One region of the Nocardioides sp. Kera G14 genome, then DNA from elsewhere that is predicted to be linked to it. Evidence: predicted binding sites of a transcription regulator. Region 1 holds the regulator's gene; each other region holds the start of a gene.
What was found. Region 1 encodes LexA, which represses DNA repair genes until DNA is damaged. Its sites were predicted from a motif close to TCGAACANNTGTTCGA; they were not measured.
Positions count from the first base shown of each region.

Region 2: a site for LexA is predicted at 4,715-4,730, ahead of LH076_RS10910 (HNH endonuclease signature motif containing protein). Genes of this name have one in related genera too.
Region 3: a site for LexA is predicted at 7,701-7,716, ahead of LH076_RS15775 (HNH endonuclease signature motif containing protein). Genes of this name have one in related genera too.

Region 1 covers NZ_CP085839.1:450,095-459,716, reverse strand. The annotation lists gene LH076_RS02325 (vitamin B12-dependent ribonucleotide reductase) at 118-3,045, opposite strand; gene nrdR (transcriptional regulator NrdR) at 3,151-3,624, opposite strand; gene LH076_RS02315 (hypothetical protein) at 3,858-4,175, shown strand; gene LH076_RS02310 (LysM peptidoglycan-binding domain-containing protein) at 4,301-4,657, opposite strand; gene lexA (transcriptional repressor LexA) at 4,825-5,538, shown strand; gene LH076_RS02300 (alkaline phosphatase D family protein) at 5,603-7,573, shown strand; gene LH076_RS02295 (alkaline phosphatase family protein) at 7,570-8,883, shown strand; gene LH076_RS02290 (MXAN_6640 family putative metalloprotease) at 8,892-9,622, shown strand, end outside.
Region 2 covers NZ_CP085839.1:2,209,857-2,219,478, reverse strand. The annotation lists gene LH076_RS10930 (ABC transporter ATP-binding protein) at 1-264, shown strand, start outside; gene LH076_RS10925 (ABC transporter substrate-binding protein) at 265-1,485, shown strand; gene LH076_RS10920 (ABC transporter permease) at 1,498-2,346, shown strand; gene LH076_RS10915 (ABC transporter permease) at 2,346-3,143, shown strand; gene LH076_RS10910 (HNH endonuclease signature motif containing protein) at 3,208-4,701, opposite strand; gene LH076_RS10905 (hypothetical protein) at 4,888-7,605, shown strand; gene gabT (4-aminobutyrate--2-oxoglutarate transaminase) at 7,680-9,011, opposite strand; gene dxr (1-deoxy-D-xylulose-5-phosphate reductoisomerase) at 9,030-9,622, shown strand, end outside.
Region 3 covers NZ_CP085839.1:3,217,755-3,227,376, forward strand. The annotation lists gene LH076_RS15740 (acyl-CoA carboxylase subunit beta) at 1-718, shown strand, start outside; gene LH076_RS15745 (biotin carboxylase N-terminal domain-containing protein) at 742-2,739, shown strand; gene LH076_RS15750 (acyl-CoA dehydrogenase family protein) at 2,736-3,902, shown strand; gene LH076_RS15755 (enoyl-CoA hydratase-related protein) at 3,902-4,645, shown strand; gene LH076_RS15760 (TetR/AcrR family transcriptional regulator) at 4,666-5,328, opposite strand; gene LH076_RS15765 (MFS transporter) at 5,458-6,945, shown strand; gene LH076_RS15770 (NADPH-dependent F420 reductase) at 6,989-7,606, shown strand; gene LH076_RS15775 (HNH endonuclease signature motif containing protein) at 7,737-9,182, shown strand; gene dinB (DNA polymerase IV) at 9,193-9,622, shown strand, end outside.

The DNA of each region.
Region 1 (9,622 bases):
GCACCCGGGACCATAGTCCCAACGGACTATCCCGTAGTCACCTCAGGGAACAGCAGTGCGGTGGATCGGAGCCACCAGGCGATTCCGATCCACCGCACTGTTCAAGCGGTCAGCTGATCAGCTGCAGCCGGAGGTGCTGCCGCAGCCTTCGCAGACGTAGCACGAGCCGGCGGGGCGCATCTTGGTGCCGCAGGTGAAGCAGAGCGGGCTGTCGATGGCAGAACCGCTGATGAGCTCGAGGAGCTCGGCGGTCGTGTGTGCCGTCTTCGGGGCCTCGACGGCGGCGGCCGTGACAGCCTCCTCCGCGGGGGTCTCGACCGCGTCGAGCTCGGCGTCGCTGAGGACGTGGCTCTCGGCGCTGTCGTGCGTCTCGACCGGGGCGGCCGGCGCAGCCATCAGCTCGGCGGCGTTGCCGGTCTCCTCGACGGGCTCGTAGGAGCCCGTCTCGAGGTAGCGCTGACGCTCGTCGGCGGTGTAGATGCCGAGGGCGGCACGCTGCTCGAACGGCAGGTAGTCGAGCGCCAGGCGACGGAAGACGTAGTCCATGAGGGACTGCGACATCCGCACGTCGGGGTCGTCGGTGAGGCCGGCCGGCTCGAAGCGCAGGTTGGTGAACTTCGAGACGTAGGTCTCCAGCGGGACGCCGTACTGCAGGCCGATCGACACCGCGATCGAGAAGGCGTCCATGACACCGGCCAGGGTCGAGCCCTGCTTGCCCAGCTTGAGGAAGACCTCGCCGAGCGTGCCGTCCTCGTGCGCACCGGAGGTCATGTAACCCTCGGCGCCACCGACCGTGAAGGAGGTGGTGCGGGAGACGCGCGACTTCGGCATCTTCTTGCGGGTCGGGGCGTAGACGACCTTCTCGACGACCTTCGTCTCGACGGCGGCCGGAGCCTCAGCCTTGACGTTGGAGTCCTTGCCCGTGTTGTCGCCCTTGCCGTCGGAGAGCGGCTGGCCGACCTTGCAGTTGTCGCGGTAGACGGCGGTCGCCTTGAGGCCGAGCTTCCAGGAGTCCATGTAGACCTGCTCGATCTCCTCGACGGTCGCGCTCTCGGGGAGGTTGACGGTCTTGGAGATGGCGCCTGACAGGAACGGCTGGGTGGCGGCCATCATGCGGACGTGGCCCATCGGGGCGAGCGCGCGCTTGCCCATGGCGGTGTCGAAGACCTCGTAGTGCTCTTCCTTGAGCCCGGGGGCTCCGACCACGTGGCCGTGCTCGGCGATGTAGGCAACGATCGCCTCGACCAGCTCGTCGGAGTAGCCGAGCTTGCGCAGGGCACGCGGGATGGTGAGGTTGACGATCTGCAGCGAGCCGCCGCCGACGAGCTTCTTGAACTTCACGAGCGAGAAGTCGGGCTCGATGCCGGTGGTGTCGCAGTCCATCATGAAGCCGATGGTGCCGGTCGGGGCGAGCAGCGACGCCTGGGCGTTGCGGAAGCCGTTCTTCGCACCGAGGGTGACGACGTCGTTCCACGCACGCTCGGCGGCCTTGATGACCGGGGCGTCGACCGAGTTGATCGAGCGGATCTGGTCGTTGGCGGCCTGGTGCTTGCGCATGACGCGCTGGTGCGCCTCGGCGTTGCGGGCGTAGCCGGCGTACGGGCCGACGACGGCGGCGAGCTCGGCGGAGCGCTTGTAACCCGCGCCCGTCATGAGCGACGTGATCGCGGCGGCGAGGGTACGGCCACCATCGGTGTCGTAGCCCAGGCCGAGGGCCATGAGCAGCGCGCCGAGGTTGGCGTAGCCGATGCCGAGCTGACGGTAGTCACGCGTGGTCTGGCCGATCGCCTCGGTCGGGAAGTCCGCGAACGAGATCGAGATGTCCATGGCGGTGAAGATCAGCTCGGAGGCCTTCTGGAACTTGACGACGTCGAACGTGTCGTCGTCCGTGAGGAACTTCAGCAGGTTGAGCGAGGCCAGGTTGCAGGACGAGTTGTCGAGCGACATGTACTCCGAGCACGGGTTGGACGCGGTGATCCGGCCGGTCTCGGGGTTGGTGTGCCAGTCGTTGATGGTGTCGTCGTACTGCAGACCCGGGTCCGCGCACTCCCAGGCGGCGACGGCGATCTTGTGGAACAGCTCGCGGGCGTCGACCTCCTCGATGACCTCGCCGTGCTTGCGGCCACGAAGGGCGAACTTGTCGCCCTTCTCGACGGCGCGCATGAACTCGTCGGTCACGCGGACGGAGTTGTTGGCGTTCTGGTACTGGACCGAGGTGATGTCGCGGCCGCCGAGGTCCATGTCGAAGCCGGCGTCACGCAGCGCGCGGATCTTGTCCTCCTCGCGCGCCTTGGTCTCGACGAACTCCTCGATGTCGGGGTGGTCCACGTCGAGGACGACCATCTTCGCGGCACGACGGGTGGCGCCACCGGACTTGATCGTGCCGGCCGACGCGTCAGCACCACGCATGAAGGAGACCGGGCCGGACGCCGTACCACCACTGGACAGCAGCTCCTTGGAGGAGCGGATACGCGAGAGGTTGAGGCCGGCGCCGGAGCCGCCCTTGAAGATGAAGCCCTCCTCCTTGTACCAGTTGAGGATCGAGTCCATCGAGTCGTCGACCGAGAGGATGAAGCAGGCCGAGACCTGCTGCGGGGCGTCGGTGCCGACGTTGAACCACACGGGGCTGTTGAACGAGAAGTACTGGTGGACGAGCAGCCACTTGAGCTCGTGTGAGAAGAGCTCGGCGTCCGCGTCGGAGGCGAAGTAGCCGTACTGCTTGCCCGCGGCCGTGTAGGTGTCGACGACCCGGTCGACGAGCTGCTTCAGGCTCCACTCGCGGCTGTCGCTGCCGACCGCGCCGCGGAAGTACTTGGTCGTGACGATGGTGGAGGCGTTGATCGACCAGAAGTCGGGGAACTCGACCCCGAGCTGCTCGAACACCGTGTCGCCGGTCTTCCAGTTCTTCTGGACGACGTCGCGTCGCTCCCAGGTGATCTCGTCGTAGGGGTGGACACCCTCGGTGCTGAAGACCCGCTCGATGGTCAGGCCCGCCCCGGCTGCGCTGGCTGCGCCTGACGCCGTGTCGATCGATCCCTCGGTCATTGCTCGTCCCGTCTCTGCGTGCTGTGTGTGGTGGTGGGTGGTGCTGTGGTCGGTCAGGGCCGGGCAGGTCGCTTCCCCACAACCTGCCCGGCCCCGTCTGGGGGCTCAGCCCGACGTCGTCGGACTGAGCAGGGCCCGCTCGGTGCGCAGCATCGAGATCTCGGACTCGAAATCGTCGGCTGACTCAAACTGGCGGTAGACGCTGGCGAATCGGAGGTAGGCCACCTCGTCGAGGCGGCGCAGCGGGCCGAGGATGGCCATCCCGACCTCATGGGCGGGGACTTCGGCATACCCGCTGGTGCGCAGGGCGTCCTCGACCTCCTGCCCGAGGCAGGCGAGCGCGTCCTCGGTGACCGGGCGGCCCTTGCAGGCCTTCCGGACGCCGGCGATCGCCTTGTCACGGGTGAACGGCTCGGTGGCTCCGCTGCGCTTGAGCACCGTGAGCTGCATGAGCTCGACGGTGGTGAACCGCTTCTCACAGTTCACACACGTACGACGACGCCGAATGGACCCGCCGTCGTCGGCCACCCGGGAGTCGAGGACCTTGGTGTCGGTGTGCCGGCAGTAGGGGCAGTGCATCGCTGATCTCGCCTCCTCTCGGGGTGGGCGTCGGTGAGGCTGTGGCGTCCCGCTGTGGAGAGACCGGTGCATAACCACCGATCCTCTGTGGACTAGATGTGGAGAACTACATCCGTGTAACTACTAGATGTAGTGGTAACCCTAACCCCGTCCGCCCGAGAAGAGTCAAGCGACGGAGACGCTGTTTTTCGCGTGTCGCGTGGGAAAGATCGGAATTGGGCAGAATGTCCCGCGTGGGAGCGAGAGGGAAGCGGGCCGGAGCCCGCACGAAGGCCCGGATCCCGCGTCGAGCGCTCGCCCTCCTGGCCGGCGGAGTGGTCGCCCTGGCCCTCTGGATCTACCTGGTCTGGTCGGCCATCCACTTCGGTTCGTCGGCCCGCGGAGGGGACGACAGTGACTGGTGGCTGGCCGGGGCGATGACGGTCGGCGCGATCGCAGCTCTCTTCGTCTGCATGATGCTGCTCGTCCAGGCGGGGCGGGTGGCTGGCGTCGCCGCGACGCCGCCGCCGAAGGCTCCTCGCACCCACGGCGGCAAGCGCGCCGCACGGTGAAGGACGAGGGGCGCGGCAGCGGTCTTCCCTTCCGCGCCACGCCCCTCGGTGTTTCCCCGTTGATCCCGCCGAGTGGGGTCGAGGCACGCGGCGAGAGGTCTGTATTCAGTTGTGGAACCGTGGGGTCAGCGCGGGACGCGGAGCGTCTGACCGGCCTCCAGCGCGCCGCCGGAGAGGTGGTTGAGCTGCTTGATCTGCTCGACCATGTCGCCGGTGTGGCCGTCGACGGCGACCGAGGAGGCGATGCTCCACAGCGTCTCGCCCGAACCGACCGTGATGGTCGCGAGGTCCTCGGGACGCTCCGTCGCGGTGGAGTTCGCCGCGAGACCGAGACCCAGGGCGAGCGCCGTCATCAGACCGGCACCGAAGACGACCAGACGGCCACGACGCGTCAGTCGCACGGTCGAGGTGCGGGCGGGCGTCGCCGTACGCACGGGGCGGGCGGCCGGAAGGACTCGGGCGTCGAGGGTCATGGTCGTCATGGCGTGCTCCTGGGGAAGTAGGATTTTTGCTGTCTGACTGAAGTTCTAGACGTGCCCACCGACAGAACCTGTCGTTCGAACACATGTACGAGGTTAGATCAGGTGTTCGAACGAATTCAAGGCGTGTCTCGAACATTTTTTCGAACCTGAGCGCTAGAGTCGTGGCCATGAGCAAGAAGATCTCCGAGCTGCCCGACGGGCCGGCCGACGCCACCGGGCTCACCCCGCGCCAGCAGCGGATCCTCGCCACCCTCAGGGACTCCATCGAGCAGCGGGGTTACCCGCCGAGCATGCGCGAGATCGGCGCGGCGGTGGGGCTGACCTCGACCAGTTCCGTCGCCCATCAGCTGCGCACCCTGGAGGACAAGGGCTTCCTGCGCCGTGACCCGCACCGGCCGCGCGCGCTCGAGGTCTTCCTGCCTGAGGTGATGGCGGCCCGCAAGTCGATGGGCACCGCTGACCCCGATGACCAGATCGACGCGACCGGGCTGGGTGACGCCGCTCCCCCGGCGCAGTACGTGCCCCTGGTCGGTCGGATCGCGGCCGGTAGCCCGATCCTCGCCGAGCAGCACACCGAGTCCGTCATGCCGCTGCCCAAGGAGCTGGTCGGCGATGGCGAGCTTTACATGCTCGAGGTCAGTGGTGACTCGATGATCGACGCCGCCATCTGCAACGGCGACTATGTCGTCGTGAAGGCGCAGCAGACCGCCAACAACGGGGAGATCGTCGCTGCGATGATCGACGGTGAGGCGACCGTCAAGACCTTCCAGCGCAAGGACGGCAAGGTCTGGCTGCTGCCGCACAACGCGGCGTACGACCCCATCGACGGCACCCACGCCACGATCCTCGGCAAGGTCACCGCGGTCCTGCGGTCCCTCTAGACCACCGACTGTTCACCTTCCGGCCCCGTCACCTCGACGGGGCCGGAGGCGTTTGTGGAGCGTGATGTCGTTCGCGCGGTGGAAGCGCACGTACAAGCCCGTCTGGCATTCCGACATTCCGGAGGCCTCCCTTCCGGTGCGCATCCGCAAGCGACACCGGCAGTTGCACGAGCACCTCGCCTACGACCGCTGGCGGCTCAAGCACACCCACGGGGCTGCGGCGAAGCGGCGGCTCCGGAAGCTGATCGACGGCCACAAGCGTGACCTCGCCGCCCTCCACAGGAAGTACGCCGCCCACCCGCCGGCTGAGCCGACCGGCGTCGGCATCGGCAGCGGCAGCGGCAGCGGCAGCGGCAGCGGCAGCGGATCAGGCACCGGCACGGGCGGCGGCAGCGCAATCGTCCCGCCGGCGAACCCGGACGCGCCCGAGGCCACCCACCAGTTCTTCCAACACGGCGTGGCCTCCGGCGACCCGCTGCGCGACCGGGTCGTGCTCTGGACCCGCGTGACGCCGACGGCCGACGCGACGCCGGCCTCCGGCAACGGCCCGGAGGCGACCGTGCTGTGGCAGGTCGCCACCGACGCCGCCTTCAGTCACGTCGTGGCGAGCGGCAGCTTCACCACGAGCACCGACCGCGACCACACCGTGAAGCTCGACGCGTCGGGACTGAGCGCGGCGACGACGTACTTCTATCGCTTCGCCTACCAAGGCACGTGGCGCACGGCCCAGGTCTCGCCGGTGGGGCGGACGAAGACCGCCCCGACACCGACGGCGACGCCGGCCAACCTGCGTCTCGGTGTCGTCAGCTGTGCCAACCTGCAGGCCGGTTGGTTCGGCGCCTACCGCCACCTGGCCGCGCGCGACGACCTCGACCTCGTCCTGCACCTCGGCGACTACGTCTACGAGTACGGCCCCGGTGAGTACGGCTACGGCTATGCCGACACCGACATCCGGACGCACGTGCCGGCCCACGAGATGGTCGCGCTGGCCGACTACCGGCAGCGGCACGCGCAGTACAAGCAGGACCCCGACCTCGCGGCGGTCCACGTGAAGTACCCGATGATCGCGACGTGGGACGACCACGAGGTCGCCAACGACTCCTGGTCCGGCGGTGCCGAGAACCACCAGCCCGACACCGAGGGCGACTGGACCGTCCGGAGGGCGGCGGCTCGGAAGGCGTACGACGAGTGGATGCCCGTCCGGCTCGAGAACACCGTCACGCTGGGTGACGGAGCCACGATCTATCGGCGCTTCACCTTCGGCCAGCTGGCCGAGCTCACCATGCTGGACCTGCGCTCCTACCGCTCCGAGCAGGTGGCGATGGGCTCGACCGCGATGGGCGACCCGGACCGCACGATCACCGGCGCCGACCAGATGGCGTTCCTGCTCGACGGGCTCACGCCGACGGCGCCGCAGTGGCGGCTCGTCGGCAACCCCGTGACGATCGCACCACTGATGGTCGCGCAGCTCCCGGCCTCGACGCAGGAACTGCTCAAGGGCCTCGGCGCCGGGGCGCAGATCCCGAGCACGGCGATCAACCCCGACCAGTGGGACGGCTACACCGCCGACCGCCGCGAACTCTTCGACCACATCGTCGACCAGGGCGTGCGCGACGTCGTCTTCCTCACCGGCGACATCCACACCTCGTGGGCCAACGACCTGCCCCATCCGCCGGAGAACGCCGACCTCTACCCGCTCCTGGGCGGGACAGCGGGCGTCGAGTTCGTCGGGCCGTCGGTCACGTCCAACAACATCAAGGACGCCGTCCCGGGCCAGCCGACCTCAGCGAGCAACCTCGCCGCCGGTCAGACGGCGGCCACGGCGGTACAGGCGCTCAACCCGCACATCAAGTACCTCGACTTCAACAACCACGGCTTCATGGTCGTCGACATCACCCCGGCGCGGATCCAGACCGACTGGTGGTTCATCAGTGACCGGGCCGATCCCGCGGCCACGGTCAGACATGGGCAGTCGTGGGCCGTGGCCACCGGCGCCGGCGTCGTTCACAAGGTGACCGGAGGGCCGGTCGCATGAGTCACTCACACATCTCTGACCCGGCCGACTTCGCAGCCGGCCTGGCGCAGATCAGGACCGGTCGACGTACACTGCTCAAGGCCGGCGCCGCCGGGATCGCCGTCTCCGCGGTGGCCGGAGCCGTCGGTACGTCGGCCGCCGATGCCGCGGTCACGACGGCCAAGCGCTGCTACGTCCTGGTCCTGGACGGCACTCGTCCGGAGGAGCTGGACCTGGGCCTCACCCCGACGATCACCGGCCTCCGTGACCAGGGCGTCCGTTACGCACGGGCGCTGTCGCAGCCGATCATGGAGACGATCCCCAACCACGTCATGATGATGACCGGGGTCCACTCCGACCGGAACGGCGTGCCGGCGAACACGATCTACGACTCGGCGCTGGGCACCACCCGGGACGCCAGTCACCAGGACCTGACGGCACCGACGGTGATCAGCCAGCTGAACGCGGCCGGTCTCACCACCGGCACCGTGCTGTCGAAGACCTACCTCTACAACGCGTTCCTCGGCGAGGCGACGTACCAGTGGGAGCCGGCGCTCGCGCTGCCCATCACCGGGCATGAGGTCGACTCGCTCACGATGCCGGCGGCGCTGCAGATGATCCGGCAGCAGGACCCGCACTTCATGTTCGTCAACCTGGGCGACATCGACCGCTTCGGCCACGCCGACCTGACCGCGGGGCTGACCGAGTTCCTCTCCGGAGGGATGTCGCTCCCCGTCGTGCGCCGCGCGGTGCTGGCCAACACGGACGCGGTCGTCGGGAGCTTCGTGGCCACGCTCAAGTCGACGGGTCACTGGGACGACTCCCTGGTGATCGTGCTGGCCGACCACTCGATGGACTGGTCGGCACCGGGCAAGGTCATCTCGCTCTCCTCGGCCTTCGACGCCGTGCCGGGGCTCAAGGGCAACTACGCGCTCGCCGAGAACGGCGGCGCCGACCTCGTCTACTGGACCGGACCGTCGGCCGGCCGCACGCTGGCCGTGGCGGCCATGCGTGAGGCGGCGCTGGCGACCGGCGGTGTCCTCGAGGCGCACTCACCTGAGGACCTCAACCTGGGCGGGCCGTGCGGCGACCTCGTCGTCTATGCCAAGGCCGGCTGGCGCTTCAGCGCCTCGGCCACGTCCAACCCGATCCCCGGCAACCACGGGCACCCGACCACCCGCCCGATCCCCTTCTTCCTCACCGGTGGCGCCGTCGCGTCCTCCCGGGTGAGATCGGAGCTGGCCTCGACCCTGGACGTGGCGCCGACGGTGGGCGCGTGGTTCGGAGTCACAGCTCCACAACAGGGATGGGTCGGGTCATCACGCCTATAGTCGAGCCCATGCGTCGCTTGGTCCTGAGTGTTCTGACGGCGACTGCTCTTCTCTCGGGTTTCACTCCTGCTTGGGCTGAAGACAGTGCCCCCACCCCCGCGGCTCCGGCCGCGCCGACCTCGGCGGAGCCCACCTCGGCGACGCCGACGCCGGATCCGCTGCTGCCGGTCGTGCCGATCACGACCGAGGCTCGCGACGAGGCGAAGGACGCGTTGACGACGGTCAGCGAGATCTTCAAGCCGAAGACCAGGGCCGCCGCGCAGCGCCAGACGCAGACCGGTGCCGACCCGACGCTCGCGCTGCGCGACCTCTCACTGCGGATCAACGCACTCGGTCGCGCCCAGCGTGGCACGGCACTGGCCCAGTTCCAGCGGCCCTGGGACGACGGAGCGGTCGGCACCCGCACGGACTGCACCGACCCGACGCACCCGTCGGCCACCAACATCTGCCTCCACTGGGCGACGTCCGCCTCCGCGACCGGGAGCGCCGCCGACGTGGCCAACTCGACCTGGGCCGAGAACACCGTCCTCCCCGTCCTGGGCAACGTGAGCGCGACCTATCAGCAGGCGGGATACCGCAAACCCAAGGCCGACGGCCCGCGCACGGACGGCGCCAACATGTACGGCCGCGACGCGATCGAGGACCCGAGCGGCACCAAGACCGACATCTATCTCGCCGACCTCGGTGGTCAGGGTGTCTACGGTTACTGCGCCTACGACCTCAACGACTCCGGCCAGTT
Region 2 (9,622 bases), 1.7 Mb from region 1:
GCCGTGCGCCCGGAGCGGTTGCGGCTCGGTGCCCCGGCCCCCGGCGACATGAGCGCGGACGGGGAGATCGTGGAGGTCGTCTACCTCGGCGCTGCCACGCACACGATCGTCGCCCTCGCCGACGGCTCGACCATCACCGTCTCCCAGCCCAACAGCAGTTCCGCGCACCTCGGCGCGCTCCCGAAGCGCGGTGACCGGGTCACGGTCAGCTGGAGCCCCGACGACGTCGTCACTCTGTCACCCACCCTCACCAAGGAGAAGTAGATGAAGAAGTCGCTCACTCTCCGAGCCGGTGCCCTGCTCGCGGTCGGGGCGTTCGCCCTGTCCGCGTGCGGCTCGTCGGACTCGTCCACGGGATCGAACGGGGCCTCCGGGGGCTTCAAGGCGCCCGACGTCCCGATGGTGAAGTCGCTCGGGGACAACGAGGGCTCGGTCAACATCCTCGCCTGGCCGGGCTACGCCGAGGACGGCAGCAACGACCCGGCGTACGACTGGGTGACGCCCTTCGAGAAGGCGACCGGCTGCCAGGCGACGGTGAAGTACTTCGGCTCGTCGGACGAGGCGCTCAACCTGATGAAGACCGGCGACTACGACGTCGTCTCGGCCTCCGGTGACGCCACGCTGCGTCTCATCGCCGGTGGCTACGTGCAGCCCGTCAACACCGACCTGCTCAAGAACTATGCCGACATCCAGCCCTTCCTCAAGGACACGGCCTACAACTCGGTCGACGACCAGATGTACGGCATGCCGCAGGGCTGGGGCGCCAACCTGCTGACCTACAACCCCGACGTCGTGAAGCCGGCCCCGACCAGCTGGGCCGACATGTTCGACCCGTCGTCGCCGTACGCCGGCAAGATCTCGGCCTACGACAGCCCGATCTACATCGCCGACGCCGCGCTGGTCCTCATGAAGACCAAGCCGGAGCTGAAGATCACCAACCCCTACGCGCTCGACCAAAAGCAGTTCGACGCCGCAGTGGCGCTGCTCAAGGACCAGCGCAAGGCCGTCGGTGAGTACTGGAGCGACTACGCAGCCCAGCAACAGGCCTTCGAGAAGGGCGACGACGTCCTCGGCACCTCGTGGCAGGTCATCGTCAACCTGGTCCAGGCCGACAAGAAGCCGATCGAGTCGCTCGTGCCGGACGAGGGCGCGACGGGCTGGTCGGACACGTGGATGATCAACGCGAAGTCCGAGCACCCCAACTGCGCCTACGCCTGGCTCGACTACATCGGCGGGCCGGAGGGGAATGCCGCCTCGGCGTACTACTTCGGTGAGGCACCGGCCAACGCCAAGGCGTGCGACACCATCGCCACGGTCGACAAGGACCCGGGGTTCTGCGACAGCTTCCACGCCGCCGACGCCGACTACGCCAAGAAGATCTGGTACTGGACCACGCCCATCTCGCAGTGTCTCGACGGCCGCACGGACACCAAATGCGTCCCGTACTCGGACTGGGCCAAGGCCTGGACCGAGATCAAGGGCTGATCCGAGACACGCATGAGCAATCAGTCAGGGTCCCCGAGGAGTCGCGCGGCGGGTTGGTCGACGCTGGCCTTCCTCACGCCACCGATGCTGTGGCTCGGTGTCGCCTACCTCGGGGCCCTGGCTGCCCTGCTCCTGACGGCCTTCTGGTCGGTCGACGAGTTCACGGGCGCGGTCGTCCGCACCTTCACCCTCGACAACCTGAACTCACTGCTGACCAACGGCGTGTATCGGACCGTCGCCCTCCGCACGGTCGGCATCGCCGTCGTGGTGACGATCATCGACGCCGTACTGGCGCTGCCGATCGCGTTCTTCATGGCCAAGGTCGCCTCTGCCCGGTGGCAGCGGATCCTGGTGATCGCGGTGCTGATGCCCTTGTGGGCCTCGTACCTGGTCAAGGCCTACGCCTGGCGGGCGATGCTCTCCCACGAGGGACCGCTCGCCTCGCTCGGCATCCACCTCGGCTACGGGCTCACGGGGCTGGTGATCACACTCGCGTACCTCTGGCTGCCCTTCATGATCCTTCCCGTGTACGCCGGCTTCCAGCGCCTTCCGGCCTCCCTGCTTGAGGCCTCGGCGGATCTGGGCGCCTCGTTCGGAACCACCCTCCGTCGCGTGATCGTCCCATCGGTCTTCCCGTCGCTCGTCGCCGGCTCGATCTTCACCTTCTCGCTGTCGCTGGGTGACTACGTGGCCGTGAAGATCGTGGGCGGCCCGACCCAGGTGCTGGGTGGTGTCGTCTATCAGTCCGTCGGTACGGCGAACGACCTGCCGTTCGCCGCAGCGTTGGCCTTCGTGCCGGTCGTCGTGATGCTCGTCTACCTGTGGGCCGTCCGTCGCACCGGCGCTCTGGAGAACCTCTGATGCTCTCTCGTCGCCTCAAGGCCATCCTCGGCGCCGCGACCGCGGTGGTGCTGGCCGTCGTCTACGCGCCGCTGCTGCTCGTGGTGCTCAACTCGTTCAACGTCTCCAAGACGTTCGCCTGGCCACCGACCGGTTACACGCTGACCTGGTGGGACCACGCGGCGCATTCGTCGGGTGCCAAGCATGCGCTGGCCGTCTCGATCGAGGTCGGTCTGATCGCCACCGCGATCTCGCTGGTGCTCGGCACCCTCGCCGCCTTCGGGCTGCAGCGGCAGCGGTTCTTCGGCCGCAACGTCGTCTCGCTGCTGATCATCCTGCCCATCGCCTTGCCGGGCATCGTCACCGGTGTCGCGCTGAACAACATGTTCCAGTCGGTCTTCGGGCTCCGGCTGGGCTTCCTCACCATCGTCGTCGCGCACGCGACCTTCTGCATCGTCACCGTCTTCAACAACGTCCAGGCTCGCCTCCGCCGTCTGCAGGGCTCGCTGCAGGAGGCCTCCGCCGACCTGGGTGCCTCGCCGTTCACGACGTTCCGGCTGGTCACTTTCCCCTTGCTGCGTTCGGCATTGCTGGCTGGTGGTCTCCTCGCCTTCGCCCTCTCGTTCGACGAGATCGTCGTGACCACCTTCACCGCGGGCGCGAATCAACAGACGCTGCCGATCTGGATCTTCTCCAACCTCTTCCGGCCCAACCAGGCCCCGGTCGTCAATGTCGTCGCGGCCTTCCTGATCGTCGTCTCGATCATCCCGATCTGGCTCGCCCAGCGCCTCAGCGGCTCCGACGAGCCCGTGCGTTAGTCGACCGATCGGGCGTCGGCGTCGGCGTCATCGACGTGGCCGGACGCCCGCGACGATCCCGGCGTCAGGCTGCGGGGTGGAGTGGTCGGCTGCCGGGTGGGAGCCAGGTGTAGCGCTCCCGATCGTCGACTCTGGGTGGCGGTTGCCAGACGGGTTGTCGTGTCTCGGGGTCGATCGACACGGTCCATGAGGTGTGGTGGGTCATGGTGTGGTGCCTGCGGCAGAGCAGGATGAGGTTGTCGAGGCTGGTCGAACCGCCGTCGGCCCAATGGACGATGTGGTGGGCGTCGCAGGCGATCGGGAGTCGGTTGCAGCCGGGGAAGGCGCAGTGTCGGTCGCGCAGGACGAGGGCGAGCCAGATCGCTGTGGTGACGAGGCGGTGGGCGCGGCCGACGTCGAGGATCTGGCCGTTGGTGCCGAGGACGCCGGGGATGATCTCCGCGTCACACGCGAGTCGTCGTACGGCGGTGGCGGAGAGGGGGATGCCGTCGGCCAGGGTGGCCGTCTTTGGCGCGGTGGCGGGTCGCTCACCTCGTGGTGGCGTGCGGAACCCCGCGGTGGTGGCGGCTTCTTCGGTGGCCGCGCGTTGTTGTGCCTGCTCGTCGTGGTCGGCGAGTTGCTGGCGGAGGGTGTCGAGGTCGGTGGTGACGAAGATGCGTGCATTGGTTCCGTGGGCGTGGGGGAGGGAGTCGGTGGCGCGCAGGCGGGTGCAGGCGTCGAGGAGGGCGTCCCACATCCGGGCGCCGGAGTCGCGGGGGTCACGGCCGTCGTGGGCGCAGACGGGGTCGGGGCAGCCGCCGGCGTGCTCGAGCCGGTGGCCGTCGGCGTCGCGCTTCCCGACGAGGGCGGGGTCGCCGCCGCAGGCGCCGGGTTCGGTGGTGACGGGTGCGGCGAGGGGCATGAGGACGGCTTTGATGAGCTCGGCTTCCTCGGGCGAGCCGTAGCCCTTGATCTTCACGCCGCCGAAGCGGTCGGTGGAGAAAGAGAGGAACCTTGCCTGGTGGGCTGCTCGTTCGCGGATGGGGAGGTCGAGGTCGTAGGCGTGGAGGGTGTCATCAAAGTCGATCTCGGTGAGGACGTCGTCGAACTGCTTCTCCAGGTCGGTGGCGTCGAACTGCTCGGCGCGGGCCAGCATCGCCTCGACCGCCGCAGCCCGCAGATCCTCGGCAGGTCGCGGGAGCTTCGCCACGGACTGGGCGATCACCCGTGCCTGGGAGAGCGACACCTCACCGGCGCTGAGTGCCTCGCGGAGTCGGGGGAGGAGCTTGGTCTGCTCGGCGAGCCGGACCAGTCCGCCGCCGGAGCCCTTGTAGCCCCCGAGCTGTGCGGTGAGGAAGTCCTTCGCGCTCGCCCACCCGTGCTTCGCCGCGGCGTCGGTGAGCTCGAGCTCGTGGGCCACCGCGACGAGGGCACCCTCGATGACTGCCTTCGCCTGCGCGAGAGCCGCCGCGGCTGCCGGCAGATCCTCTTCAGGAAGCTCACTCCAGCACACGCCGGCAAGGCCCTGGAGCCCGGTGAGGGCTGTCAGGGCCTGCTGTGCAGGGGCCGAGAGTGCCATGCACTCAGCCTACTCGAACGTGTGTTCGAAATCAAGAGGATCGAGACATTTCTCCTGGTCTAGACACGGGCCAGGCGTTTGTTGCCACACTGGCTTGCTGGCAGCAGGAAGTGCGATTGCCCGTAACGGTGGTGAGCAGGCTCACGTTCTACGAGCAATCATCTCTTCCGCCAGGGGGTTCCACCCGTGCTGCACCTTCACCGCGCCACATGGCGCACGCCGTTCCGCGGCCTGGCCCTCGCGGTGCTCCTCGCCGCGATGCTGGCCTACGTCGCACCGTCCTATGCCGCGGCGTCGCCCGCGGTCTTCGTCTCCGGCACCGTCACCGATGACAACGCCACGCCGATCAGCGGCGTGAAGGTCAAGGCCTTCGCGCTCTCCGCCGACGCGGGCACCGGTCGACACTGGACGGAGATCGCGCCGATCAACAGCACGAGCAACACCACGGACGTCAACGGCAAGTGGGCGGTCCAGCTACCGCCGGGCACCTACAAGTTCGAGTACGTCGGCGCGGCGTACGCCGACCAGTACGACCCCGACGCGGGCTTCATCGACCAGGGCACCAGCAGCGCGGTCACGACCGCCAACCAGACCAAGGACCTCGGCATCGCCAAGCTGCACCGCCCGGCGACGTTCAAGGGCAAGCTGACCGACTCGGGCGGCAACCCTCTCGCGGCCGGGACCGTCACGGTCGAGTACCGCTTCCCTGACGGCACCTGGGGCAACGGCCCGACCGCGACGACCGCCACGAACGGCTCGTGGTCCGTGGTCGCCCCGCCGACGACCCCGCTCAACTCCGCCTACCGGATCCGGATCGACGCCACCGGCTTCCGCACTGCCTGGCGCTCGACCGTCGGGACGGACGGCACCACGACCGACTCCGCGCAGGCAAGCTCCACCACCGGCTCGGCCGGCACCACCACCGACCTCGGCACGGCGGTGCTCCGCGCGACCACCTCCCAGGCGGGGACCCTCAACGGCACTGTCCGCACCGCCGCAGGTCAGATCCCGGCCAGCGGCTCGGTCCAGCTCTACTCGCGTCGGGTGACCACCACCGCCAGCGGCGCACGCCACGAGACCTGGAGCACCGCGGCTGTCGTCGCGTCCTACGCCAACGGCACCTACACCGCCGATGTCCCGCAGGGCGACTACCGGCTCGCGTTCTTCCCGGGCAACGACGCTCCGACATTCTACCCGGCGGCCCGCGGCCTCGACGGCGCCACCACGCTGACCGTGGGCCCGGGCACCACGAAGACCGCCAACCTCATCCTGCCCGCCCCCGGCACCGTGTCGGGCCACGTCACCTTCGCCTCCACTCCGGTCGACGCCAGCCTGACCGCGATCGCGCCGTACGTCAGCTCGATCGACAACGGTGTGCCGTCGGTGACCTACCTGCGCGTGACCCCGGCGTCGAACCTGACCACGGGCTCTGACTCGGCCTTCAGCTTCAGCCTCAGTGCAGGCTCATGGCTGATCGAGGCCTCCGACAGCGCGGGCCACACTGCGCTGTACCCGAACGCTCCCTCGAGCGTCACCGCCCAGGCTGTGCCCGTCACGGCCGGCGGCACCATGTCGAACGTCGACATCGAGATTGCTCCCCAGCCCGCCGCCCTGACGGCCGTGACCAACACGGTCAGGCCGACCATCTCGGGCAACACCGCGCAGGGCAGCACTCTCACCGCAGACCCGGGGGCGTGGCTACCTGGCGGGGCCACGTCTCCGGCCTACCAGTGGAAGGCTGATGGGGTCGCGATCACCGGCGCCACCAGTTCGACCTTCACGCCGGGCTCGGACCAGGCAGGCAAGCAGATCTCCGTCACCGTGACCGTCGGCAAGACCGGCCTCGCGAGCGGCACCGCCACCTCGGCCAGCACGTCGAAGATCCCGGCCGGCCTGCTCGACGGCCTCACGGGCGGCGGGACCACCAGTGGCGGGACCGATCCCATCACCGGTGTCGTCTGCGGCCTGCTCCCGATCTGCCCCACGGAAACGTCCGACTCGCCCCTCGACGACCTCCTGGGCGGCTTGACGGGCAGTGGCGGCGACTCGTCGCCGACCAACTCGGCCCTCCCGACCATCACCGGCACCCCGGCGGTCGGCTCGCTCCTCACCGTCAACCCGGGCACGTGGAGCAGCACGGGCACGGCCCAGTACCAGTGGCTCTCCGACGGCGTCCCGCTCGCGTGGGCCAACGGTCCGCGGCACGTCGTGAGCCTCGCCGAGGGCGGCAACAAGCTGTCGGTCAAGGTCTGGTTCACCGACGGCACCACCGGCCTCACCGGTTCCGCCCTGACCGCGGTCACCGCGGCTGTTCCCGTGCCGGTGATCGCCAACCTCACGGCACCCACGGTCACGGGCACCGCCCGGGTAGGCGAGACCCTTGTCGCCGGCATCGGCACCTGGGACCCGCAGCCGACCACGTGGCGCTTCCAGTGGAAGGTCGGCGGCACCGCCGTCTCCGGCGCCACCAGCAGCACGTACGTCGTCCGGCCGGCCGACCTCGGCAAGACGGTGACCGTCGACGTGACCCCGTCACGTCTCGGGTACACCGGCTCCGCAGTGACCTCGTCGGCCTCCGCCGCAGTCGCGCCAGCTGTTGTGGTCCCGCCGAAGACCACGCCCGCTGCTCACCCGAAGGCCGTCATCGGGGTGGCCACGAAGGCGCTCAAGCACCGCAAGCTCCGCGTCACCGTCACGCTGTCCGCGTCGGGCGTCCGCGCCTTCACCGGCTGGCTGACGGTCCGCGTCGGAGGCCGCAGCAAGGTCGCGCTCGCGCACAACGGCCGGATCGTCGTCACGCTGACGAAGCTGCGCAAGGGCAAGCGGACCCTCAAGGTCACCTTCGACCGCTCGACGGCCGTCACCTCGACGTCGGTCACGAAGAAGGTGAAGATCAAGGCGTAGGGACTCCTCGATCAGGGGGAGGCACGGGCGGCACCGCTTCGGCGGGGCCGCCCGTGTCGCGTTCGGTCTGGCGTCTAAGCCGTCGCGGCGAAGGCCTCGGCGACGACGTCGAAGGCCTCCTCGAGCAGCTCGTCGCTGATCGACAGCGGCGGCAGGAAACGGAAGACGTTGCCCCACGTACCGGCGGTGAGGACCATGATGCCGTTCTGGTGGCAGTACGCCGCCACGGCGTTCGTCCGCAACGGGTCGGGCTCCAGCGTGCCGGCCTTGGTGATCTCGATGGCCTTCATCGCGCCGCGGCCCCGGACCTCGGCGACGGTCGGGTGCTCGGCCTTGATCGCCTCGAGCCGCCGCTGCATCAGGTCACCGATCGCGCGTGCGCGGGCAGCGAGGTCGTGGGTCTCCATCTCCTCGATCGCACCGAGTGCGGCGGCGCACGCGACCGGGTTGCCGCCGTACGTGCCGCCGAGGCCGCCGGCGTGGACGGAGTCCATGAGCTCGGCCCGACCGGTCACTGCGGACAGCGGAAGTCCACCGGCGATGCCCTTGGCGGTGGTGACCATGTCGGGGACGACGCCCTCGTGGTCCACGGCGAACCAGTCACCGGTGCGGACGAAGCCCGACTGGATCTCGTCGGCGATGAAGACGATCCCGTTCTCGCGGGCATAGGCGGCGAGCGCCGGCAGGAAGCCGGGCGCCGGGACGACGAAACCGCCCTCGCCCTGGATCGGCTCGATGACGATCGCGGCCACGCGGGTCTCGCCCACCTGCGCGTGGATCATGTCGATCGCGCGGGCGGCGGCGTCGGCGCCGGAGAGGCCGTCGCGCAGCGGATAGGACATCGGGACGCGGTAGACGTCGCCGGCGAACGGACCGAAGCCGTCCTTGTACGGCATGTTCTTCGCCGTCATCGCCATCGTGAGGTTGGTGCGGCCGTGGTAGGCGTGGTCGAAGACGACCACGGCGTTGCGGCCGGTCGCGTGGCGGGCGATCTTGATCGCGTTCTCGACGGCCTCGGCGCCGGAGTTGAAGAGTGCGGACTTCTTGGCGTGGTCACCCGGCGTGAGCTCGGCCAACTTCGCCGCAACGTCGACATAGCCGTCGTACGGCGTCACCGTGAAGCAGGTGTGCGTGAACGCGGCGAGCTGCTCGCTCGCGCGGGCGACGACCTTCTCGGCGCTGTTGCCGACCGTCGTGACGGCGATGCCGGAGCCGAGGTCGATCAGGGAGTTGCCGTCGACGTCGACGAGGATGCCGCCACCGGCCGCCTCGATGAAGACCGGCAGCGTGGTGCCGACACCGTCGGCGACGAACGCCTTCTTGCGGTCCAGTCGTTCCTGGGACAGGGGGCCGGGGATGGCCGTGACGAGGTTGCGCTTCTGGGGAATCGTGGGGCCACCGCTCATGTGGGAAACAATATCGCCATGCGTGCCCCCCGTGATGTGGTCATCCTCGGCTCGACCGGCTCGATCGGCACCCAGGCGCTCGATCTGGTCCGGGCCAACCCGGCCCGCTTCCGCGTGGTCGGGCTGACGGCGGGCGGCTCCAACCGGGAGCTCTTCGAGGCGCAGGTACGCGAGTTCGCGCCGGCCTTCGCCGGACTGGGTGAGCAGGCGTCGATCGAGGCCGCCTCCATGTCGTGCGACGTGGTGCTCAACGGGATCACGGGCGCGGTGGGGCTGCGGCCGACACTGGCCGCCCTCGACGCCGGCACCACGCTCGCGCTGGCCAACAAGGAATCGCTCATCATGGGCGGCCCACTTGTCCTCGACCGGGCCAAGCCCGGCCAGATCGTGCCCGTCGACTCCGAGCACTCCGCCATCGCGCAGTGCCTCCGCTCCGGCGCTCCCGACGAGGTACGCCGACTGGTGCTCACCGCGAGCGGTGGACCCTTCCGCGGCCGATCCCGCGCGTCCCTGGCGACGGTGACGGTGGAGGAGGCGCTCAACCACCCCACCTGGGCGATGGGTCCGGTCATCACGATCAATTCCGCGACGCTCGTCAACAAGGGGCTCGA
Region 3 (9,622 bases), 700 kb from region 1:
GGTGATCCTCCGCCTCGTCGACGGCCCGTCGGCCACCAACGAGGCGGCCTTCGACGAGTTCAAGCCGCTCTACGGCTCCTCGCTGGTGACCGGGTGGGCCCGGATCCACGGTCGCCCGATCGGCATCCTCGCCAACGCGCAGGGCATCCTCTTCAGCAAGGAGGCACAGAAGGCGACGCAGTTCATCCAGCTCGCCAACGCCTCCGACACCCCCCTGCTCTTCCTGCACAACACCACCGGATACATGGTCGGCAAGGAGTACGAGCAGGGCGGCATCATCAAGCACGGCGCGATGATGGTGAACGCCGTCTCCAACTCGAAGGTCCCGTCGATCTCCATCCTCATCGGGGCGTCGTACGGCGCCGGCAACTACGGCATGAACGGCCGCGCCTACGACCCGCGGTTCCTCTTCACCTGGCCCAACGCGAAGTCCGCGGTCATGGGTCCGCAGCAGCTCGCCGGCGTCATGGACATCGTCGCCCGGGCCTCCGCCGCGTCGAAGGGGGTCGCGTACGACGAGGAGGCCGGCGCCGCCACGCGAGCCTTCGTCGAGGAGATGATCGAGGCCCAGTCACTGCCCTACTTCCTCTCCGGAATGGTGTACGACGACGGGATCATCGATCCGCGTGACACCCGCGACATCCTCGGCCTCTGCCTGTCCGTCATCGAGAACCAGCCGATCGAGGGAACCCTCAACTTCGGCGTCTTCCGGATGTGACTGCAGCTATGAAAGGCAGCCCCATGACCACCATCACCAGGGTCCTCGTGGCCAACCGCGCCGAGATCGCCTCGCGCGTCTTCCGCACGTGCCGTCGCCTCGGCATCTCCACCGTCGCCGTCTTCTCCGACGTCGACGAGCACCTGCCGTACGTCGGCCACGCCGACCTCGCGGTCCACCTGCCCGGCAACTCACCGACGGAGACCTACCTCCGCGGCGACCTGATCATCGAGGCCGCACGCAGGGCCGGAGCCGACGCCATCCACCCCGGTTACGGCTTCCTCTCCGAGAACGCCGACTTCGCGGCCGCCGTCGAGGCAGCCGGGCTGACCTGGATCGGCCCGACTCCTGACTCCATCACGAAGATGGGCTCGAAGGTCGGCTCCAAGGAGATCATGCGGGCCGCCGGCGTACCCGTCCTGGAGGCTCCCGAGCACCCGACCGACGCCGACCTCCCTCTCCTCGTGAAGGCGTCCGCCGGTGGTGGCGGCCGCGGCATGCGGGTCGTCAGATCCCTTGCAGAGCTGGGCCCTGAGATCGACAAGGCCCGCGCCGAGGCCGAGTCGGCGTTCGGCGACGGCACCGTCTTCGTCGAGCCGTACGTCGAGGAGGGCCGTCACGTCGAGGTGCAGGTCATGTCGACGACCGTCGTCGGCGACCGCGACTGCTCCATCCAGCGCCGCCACCAGAAGGTCGTCGAGGAGGCGCCCGCACCCGCGCTGCCCGACCACGTCCGTGAGGCACTGCACGACGCCGCCCGCAAGGCCGTCGAGGCGATCGACTACCGCGGCGCCGGGACGGTCGAGTTCCTCTACGACCCCTCCGCTGAGCGGTTCTTCTTCCTCGAGATGAACACCCGACTCCAGGTGGAGCACTGCGTCACGGAAGAGGTCACCGGCCTGGACCTGGTCGAGCTGCAGCTCCTCACTGCCGGTGGTGCCGTCGGCCTCAGACCGGTCACGCAGGAGGGCCACTCCATCGAGGTCCGCGTCTACGCCGAGGACCCGGCAGCCGACTACCAGCCCCAGACCGGACTCCTCACTGCCTTCGAATTCCCCAGCAGGGAAGGGATTCGCCTCGAGACAGGCTTCGCCAGCGGCAACCAGGTCAGCACGTTCTACGACGCCATGCTGGCCAAGGTCATCAGCACGGCCGGCACTCGCCGGGAGGCGGCCGGCCAGCTGGTCGCTGCCCTCCGCGACGCGCGGATCCATGGACTGACGACCAACCGCGAGCAGCTCATCTCGATCCTGGAGGACGAGCGCTTCCTCGCCGAGGACGTCTCGACCAAGTTCCTCGCCGACGACCCGCACACCGGCGCTCGCGACCAAAACGTCACGGTGACCGTTGGCGGTGAGAGTGACCGCTCAGAAGGGTCACCCACGGCGCGAACGGTCACGGTGACCGTTTGCGAGCGGCTCGCCGCGGCTCTCGCACTCACGGCTCGCGCCGCCGGCGCACGTGTGGTCGTGCCCCACATGGCGACCTCCTGGCGCAATGTCCCGTCGCAGTCCCAACGGGTCACCTTCACCGATGGCAGCAGCGCAGAGTTCTACGGCACTCGCACAGGCTTCGCAGCAGAGGGCGTCACGGTCATCTCCGCCACCGCAGAGAAGGTGGTGCTCGAGGTCGACGGTGTCCGCACTCCCTTCACCACCACCGTGAGGGGCCTGCCCGACCACGAGACGGTCGACGTGGACTCGATCCACGGTCACACCGCCCTCACGAGAGAGCCGCGGTTCACCGACCCCGCCGACCGGGTGGAGGAGGGCAGCCTGCTCGCCCCGATGCCGGGCGCCGTCGTGGCCGTCCACGCCAAGGTCGGCGACGAGGTCGCGGAGGGCCAGCCCCTGCTCGTCCTCGAGGCCATGAAGATGCAGCACACGATCACGGCCCCCCACGCCGGCCAGGTCACAGAGCTTGATGTCGCCGTCGGCGACCAGGTCACCGGCGGGACAGTCCTCGCCGTCGTACACAACCCAGATTCCGAGACAGCAGCAACCGAGGAGCAGTCCGCATGAGCACCACCGCCTTCACTGAGTCCGAGGAGCGCCTCGAGCTCCGCAAGCAGGTCTTCAAGCTGGCCAGCAAGTACGGCCAGGAGTACTTCCTGGACAAGGCCCGCAAGGGCGAGAAGACCACCGAGCTCTGGCTCGAGCTCGGCAAGAACGGCTACCTCGGCGTGAACCTCCCTGAGGAGTACGGCGGCGGTGGCGGCGGCATCGGAGACGTGATGGCCGTCCTCGAGGAGCTCGGCGCGGCCGGCGCCCCGATGCTCATGATGGTCGTCAGCCCGGCGATCTGCGGCACGGTCATCACGAAGTTCGGCACCGAGGAGCAGAAGCAGCGTTGGCTGCCGGGCATCGCCGACGGCACCGAGACGATGGCCTTCGCGATCACGGAGCCCGACGCCGGCACCAACAGCCACAACATCATCACCGCCGCCCGCAAGGACGGTGACGAGTGGGTGCTCAACGGCCGCAAGGTCTTCATCTCCGGCCTCGACGAGTCCAAGAACGTGCTCGTCGTCGCGCGAACCGAGGACTCCAAGACGGGCAAACTCAAGCCCTGCCTCTTCATCGTCTCCACGGACGCGCCCGGATTCGAGTTCACGCCCATCCCGATGGACTTCGTGAGCCCGGAGACGCAGTTCCAGGTCTTCATCGACGACGTCCGCCTGCCTGCCGACGCCCTCATCGGCGACGAGGACGGCGGCCTCTTCCAGCTCTTCGCCGGTCTCAACCCCGAGCGGATCATGGCGTCGGCGTACGCCACCGGCATGGCCCGCTTCGCCCTCTCCAAGGCGACCGCCTACGCCTCGGACCGCACCGTCTTCACGACGCCGATCGGTGCCCACCAGGCGATCGCGCACCCGCTGGCGCAGGCCCACATCCAGGTCGAGCTCGCGCGCCTGATGACCCAGAAGGCCGCCGCCCTGGTCGACGCCGGCGACGACATGGCCGCGGGCGAGGCCGCCAACATGGCCAAGTACGCCGCCGCCGAGGCCTCCGTCTTCGCGGTCGACACGTCGGTCCACACGTTCGGCGGCAACGGCCTCACGCAGGAGTACGGCATGGGCGCCCTCGTCGGCGGCGCCCGCGTCATGCGGATCGCCCCCGTCAGCAAGGAGATGATCCTCAACTTCGTCGCCATGCACTCCCTCGGCCTCCCGAAGTCGTACTGATGTCGCTGGTCTCGTACGCCGTCGCCGACTCGGTCGCGACGATCACGCTGGATTCGCCGGCGAACCGGAATGCGCTCTCGCGGCAGCTCGTCACGGAGCTGCTCTCCTCCTTGGACGCGGCTGCTGAGGATGCTTCCGTGAAGGTGGTCGTCCTGACCAGTGCCGACCGGGTCTTCTGCAGCGGCGCCGACCTGTCGGAGGCCTCGACCACGCCGATGATCGAGGGCGCCCGCGCGATCATCGGCCTGCAGCGCGCCATCCTCGCCCTCCCGAAGCCGGTGATCGTCGCCCTGCGGGGGCCGGTGCGCGCCGGAGGCACCGGCATCGTCGCTGCTGCCGACATCGTGATCGCCTCCGACCAGACGAACTTCCAGCTCACCGAGGTCAAGCTCGGCCTGGCCCCGGCGGCCATCTCGCTGACGCTCCTGCCTCGACTCGGCAGCCGTCAGGCGGCGTACACCTTCCTCGCCGGCCAGAAGTTCGGCGCCGACTACGCCGCCTCCGCCGGGTTGGTGACGAAGGCCGTCGCGGCCGCTGAGCTGGACTCGATCGTCGAGGCCGCCGCGGCAGAGATCGTCACGGGTTCGGCCCAAGGCCTGCGGGAGACCAAGAGGCTGCTCAACGCCGCGATCATCGCCGACATCGACGCCCGCGGCGAGGAGATCGCCGCGTTGTCGGCGCGACTCTTCGACAGCCCGGAGGCTCACGAGGCGATGACGGCCTTCCTCTCCCGCGGTCGCTGACCGGCGCGCGGCCGGGCGCCTTACTTGACCTGGCTCAGGTGGACCATGGCGTCATAGAGCTGCCCGTCGGTCATGGGTGGCTCCGGGATCGGGTGCGCCCGCTCGGCACGGTAGGCGTCGAGCATGAGGTAGAGATAGCGCCGCCAGGCCATCGGAGCAGTGGCGCTCGTCGCGTCGATGATCCGGCCGTTCGACCAGATCAGGTTGACGATGTCGGCCTGGGTGATGTCGGCACGCGCTGCCCCAGCCTCCTGGGCGCGGGTGAGGACGTCCTCGATCTGCTGACACATCTCGTCGTGGATGCGTTCGGTCTCCGCGCTGTCGGTGAAACGGCGCGAGAGGAAGTCGTTGAACCCGCGGTCGCCCACCTGCATCGCGAACAGATTCTCCAAGTAGTGGACGAAGCCCTCCCAGGGGTCCTCCTTCGCCAACGCCTTCGTCGCTCCCTCCAGGAACTCCTGGACCCGCGGGCGGAAGGCGGCCATGAGCAGGTCCAGGCGGGTCGGAAAGTGGCGATACAGGGTGCCGATCGCGACGCCGGCATCGCGCGCGATCTTCTCGAGAGAGGCATCCACGCCCTGCGCCGCGAACTCGGCTTGCGCGGCGGAGATCAACTTCGCACGCCGCTCTTGGGCGTCGCGCCGCATCGGCTTCGGCACCTCGTCGACTCGGCTCGCGCTCACCACATGATTCTATCCAGATCCTGAGGCACCCCTCCGGAATAGAATGAGGCACCCCTCCGGTTAGGTGATCATCCGATACCGGAGGGGTGCCTCACCTTGGCACTCCGACACGACCCAGCAGGAGTGACCATGAGTACCGACCAACTGGCCCCGCCCGACCCGCACCACGCCCGCCGATGGCTGGCGCTCGGCGTCATCCTCATTGCGCAGATGATGCTGCTTCTCGACGCCACGATCGTGAACGTCGCGCTGCCGTCGATGCAGGAGGACCTCGGCTTCTCCGACGCAAGTCGCGGGTGGGTCGTCACCGCCTACCTGCTGAGCTTCGGCAGCCTGCTCCTCCTCGGCGGCCGACTCGCCGACGCCTTCGGCCGCAAGACGACCTTCATCGCCGGGCTGGCAGGCTTCGCGATCGCCTCCGCGGTCGCCGGCGCGGCCCCGAACATCGAGACGCTGATCACCGCCCGGGCGGTGCAGGGTGGCTTTGCGGCGGCCATGGCGCCCGCGGCCCTGTCGCTGATCACCGTGATCTTCACCGACCCGAAAGAGCTCAACAAGGCCTTCGCGATCTTCGGCGCGGTCGCCGGCAGCTCCTCGGCACTCGGCCTGATGCTCGGCGGCCTCCTGACCGACTATGTCGACTGGCGCTGGACCATGTACGTCAACATCGCCTTCGCGATCGTCGGGATCCTCGGCGGCCTGGCCCTGCTGCACAACTCTGCCGACGCCGACAAGCCCAAGCTCTCGGTGCCGAGCACGGTCCTGGGCTCGGCAGGCGTCTTCGGCCTGGTCTTCGGTGCCGCCAAGGCCGAGACCGACGGCTGGGGTGCGGCCCTCACGCTGACCTCGCTGATCCTCGGGGCGGTGCTGCTCGTCGGCTTCGTCGTCCTCCAGAAGGTCGACCGCAACCCTCTCGTCCCGCTGCGGATCCTGGCCGACCGCAACCGCGCTGCCGGCCTCGTGACGCTCCTGCTCGGACAGGCGGCCGTGTTCGCCCTCTTCCTGTTCCTCACCTACTACTTCCAAGAGGTGCTGGGCTACTCGCCCCTCCGGACCGGCGTGGCCTTCCTGCCGATGATGCTGACGGTCGTCGTGGTCGCCACGCTCACGCAGAGCCTGCTGACGAAGCACCTCACCCTGAGGGCCGTCGTGGCCGGCGGCCTGATCGTCGGTGGGGTCGGGGCTGCGCTGCTCACCCGGGCCGACGCGAGCACGCACTATGCCTCCTGGGTGCTACCCGGGCTGATCCTCGCCGGAGTCGGCATCGGCTCCGCCATCGTCTCCGCTGTCGCCCTCGCCCAGATGGGCGTCGAGGGGCGCGACGCGGGCGCTGCCGGCGCGGTCAACAACGTCTTCCAGCAGCTCGGCGCGGCGCTCGGCATCGCCATCATCAGCACGTTCGTCGCCACCGCCAGCAATGACTACCTGGCCGATCACGGCTCAACCGCCGTCATCGACGCCACCGTGCACGGCTTCTCCGTGGGGTTCTGGTGGGCCGCCGGCGCCTTCTGGGCCGGCGCCCTCATCTCCGGAGCTCTGATCCGCGGCGGCACCCGCCTCCACCACGAACCCGGTCAGCCGGAGCCGCTCGACGAGTTCGTCGGCGGACTGGTCTGACCTGCACCAACCCAACTCCAACCACCACCGACAGGACACCATCATGACCACCATCAGCATCATCGGCACCGGCAACATGGCCACCGCCATCGGCAGTCGTGCCGCCAAGCACGGCCACACGGTCGAGATCCTCGGACGCAACCAGGCCAAGGCCCAGGCGGCCGCCGACTACATCGGCCCAGGAGCCACCGTCGGCACGTACGGCGCCCCACCCACGGGTGAGATCGTCGTCCTGGCGGTCCTCTATCAGGGCGCAGTCGACGCGGTCGCCTCCTACGGCCAGGCGTTGTCGGGGAAGATCCTCGTGGACATCACCAACCCCTTCAACGCCGACGGGACCGGCATCGTGACGATGGTGGGCAACTCGATCGCCCAGCAGATCGCGTCGGTCGCTCCTGCGGGCACCCACGTGATCAAGGCCTTCAACACGATCTTCCGCAACGTGTTGGCCGAGGCCCTGCCTCTGGATGCGCTCTTCGCCGGAGGCGACGCGGAGGCGAGGGCCCGCTTCGCAGCGTTCGTGGAAAGCTTGGAGATGCGGCCGCTCGACGCGGGAGGGCTGGAGTCGACGTACGCCCTCGAGTGGGCCGCCATCGTCCTGATGGGCCTCGCCCGCAACGGCGCGGGGTGGGACGTCGCTCTCAGCGCCCGCTTGGGCTGACGATCGGCGGGGCCCGAGCCGCTGTCGGTTCGGGCTCCGCCGTCCGGCTCAGGAAGCTTGCGCTAGAAATTTCTCAAGATTCTATGTGAATTATTCGAACGTACGTTCGATCTCTTGATAAGCTCAGGGCGTGGAATCCGGAACTCCATCGAGCGCAGCGCTCTCGGCCCTGAGCGGGGTCGAGGCGCTGTCGCGCGTGCGATGGAGTGACGTGGAGGAGGCCGACCTGCCGGTGGCTGCAGCTGCTCTCGCGCAGGCGAAGGCCCTCATCGAGGGTGCACTGGTCGCGGTCGCGCATGAGCTCGAGGTGACCGACGCCGCGGCGAAGCACGGGTGGGCGTCCGCGAAGGACTTCCTCACCGCACAGCTCGGTGGCTACAAGGGCTCCGGCGGCGGGCTGGTCCGGCTCGCCGAACAGACGAAGCTCCTCCCCCGACTCCGCGAGGCACTCAGCGCCGGTGAGGTGTCGCTCTCCCAGGCACGGGTGATCGCCCAGTCCGTGGCGAAGCTCCCGCGACCCGCCGAGGATCTGCGGGCTGCGGCGGTCGAGGCGATGCTGGCCCGGGCGGCCGGGTTCGACGCCTCGGACCTGGAGAAGCAGTTCGACGACGTCCTCACCGAGATCGACCCCGACAACACGTTGCACGCCTACGACCTGGACCTCCCCATCCGCGAACGCAGTGCACACCTGGCACGCTTCCTCTCCTTGGCCACCGACCGCTTCGGCGGCGTGAAGATCAAGGGCTACGGAAGCGCCGAGGAGGCCGAGCTCATCAAGGCCGCCCTCATGCCCTTGGCCGCCCCCGTCACCACCGAACCCGGCGCCTGCGGTGGCGACCCTGCCCTCGTCGGGAAACGGGATGCCGAGGGCCACCGTCTCGAGCACGCCGGCGGCTGCCCCGACCCCGGCTGCGCCCACACGGGGAAGGACCCACGCGACTCCGGCGCCCGGATGTGGGACGCCCTGGTCGAGGCCTGCACCCGCCTCCGTGCCACCGACTCACTCCCCCACGCCCACGGCTCTGACGCACGCATCTTCGTCACCACCGACCTCGACACCCTGCGTCGCCAGCTCGCCGACCAGCCAGCAGCCGCCGGGTTCCGGCAACCGACACCGGCCTCAGAGCGACCGCCCACAGCGACCATGGCCGACGGCATCCCCCTCTCGGCCACTGCCGTCAGGCGTCTCGCGTGTGACGCGGAGATCATCCCCGGTGTCCTGGGCAGCAACGGCCAGGTCCTCGACGTCGGGCGCGCCCAGCGCCTCGTCACCACCGCGATCTGGCTCGCCCTCGTCCTCCGCGACCGGCACTGCGCCTTCCCCGGCTGCGACCGTCTTCCGATCGCCTGCGACGCGCACCACATCGTCCACTGGGCCGATGGCGGGGCCACCAGCCTCGACAACCTCGTCCTGCTCTGCCGCAGGCACCACACCATGACGCATCAGACCTCATGGACCGTGTCGATCGACCCCGAGACCCGACAACCCGTCTGGCAACCGCCACCCAGAGTCGACGATCGGGAGCGCTACACCTGGCTCCCACCGGGCAGCCGACCACTCCAACCCGCAGCCTGAGGCGAGTGCCGTGATCCTGCACGCCGACCTCGACTCGTTCTTCGCGTCCGTCGAGCAGCGCGACGACCCCTCACTCCGAGGCAGGCCGGTGATCGTCGGCGGCGGGGTGGTGCTGGCGGCGAGCTACGAGGCCAAGGCCTACGGCGTGAAGTCGGCGATGGGTGGCCGCCAGGCACTCGCACGCTGTCCGAGCGCGATCGTGGTGCCACCGAGGTTGGAGGCGTACGTCGAGGCCAGCCGCCGCGTCTTCGAGATCTTCCATGACACCACCCCGCTGGTCGAGGGGATCTCGATCGATGAGGCCTTCCTCGACGTCACGGGCCTGAGGCGCCTCGTCGGGCCACCGGAGCAGATCGCCACCACGCTGCGGCAGCGGGTGAAGGAGGAGGTGGGTCTCCCGATCAGCGTCGGCGGTGCGCGCACGAAGTATCTCGCCAAGG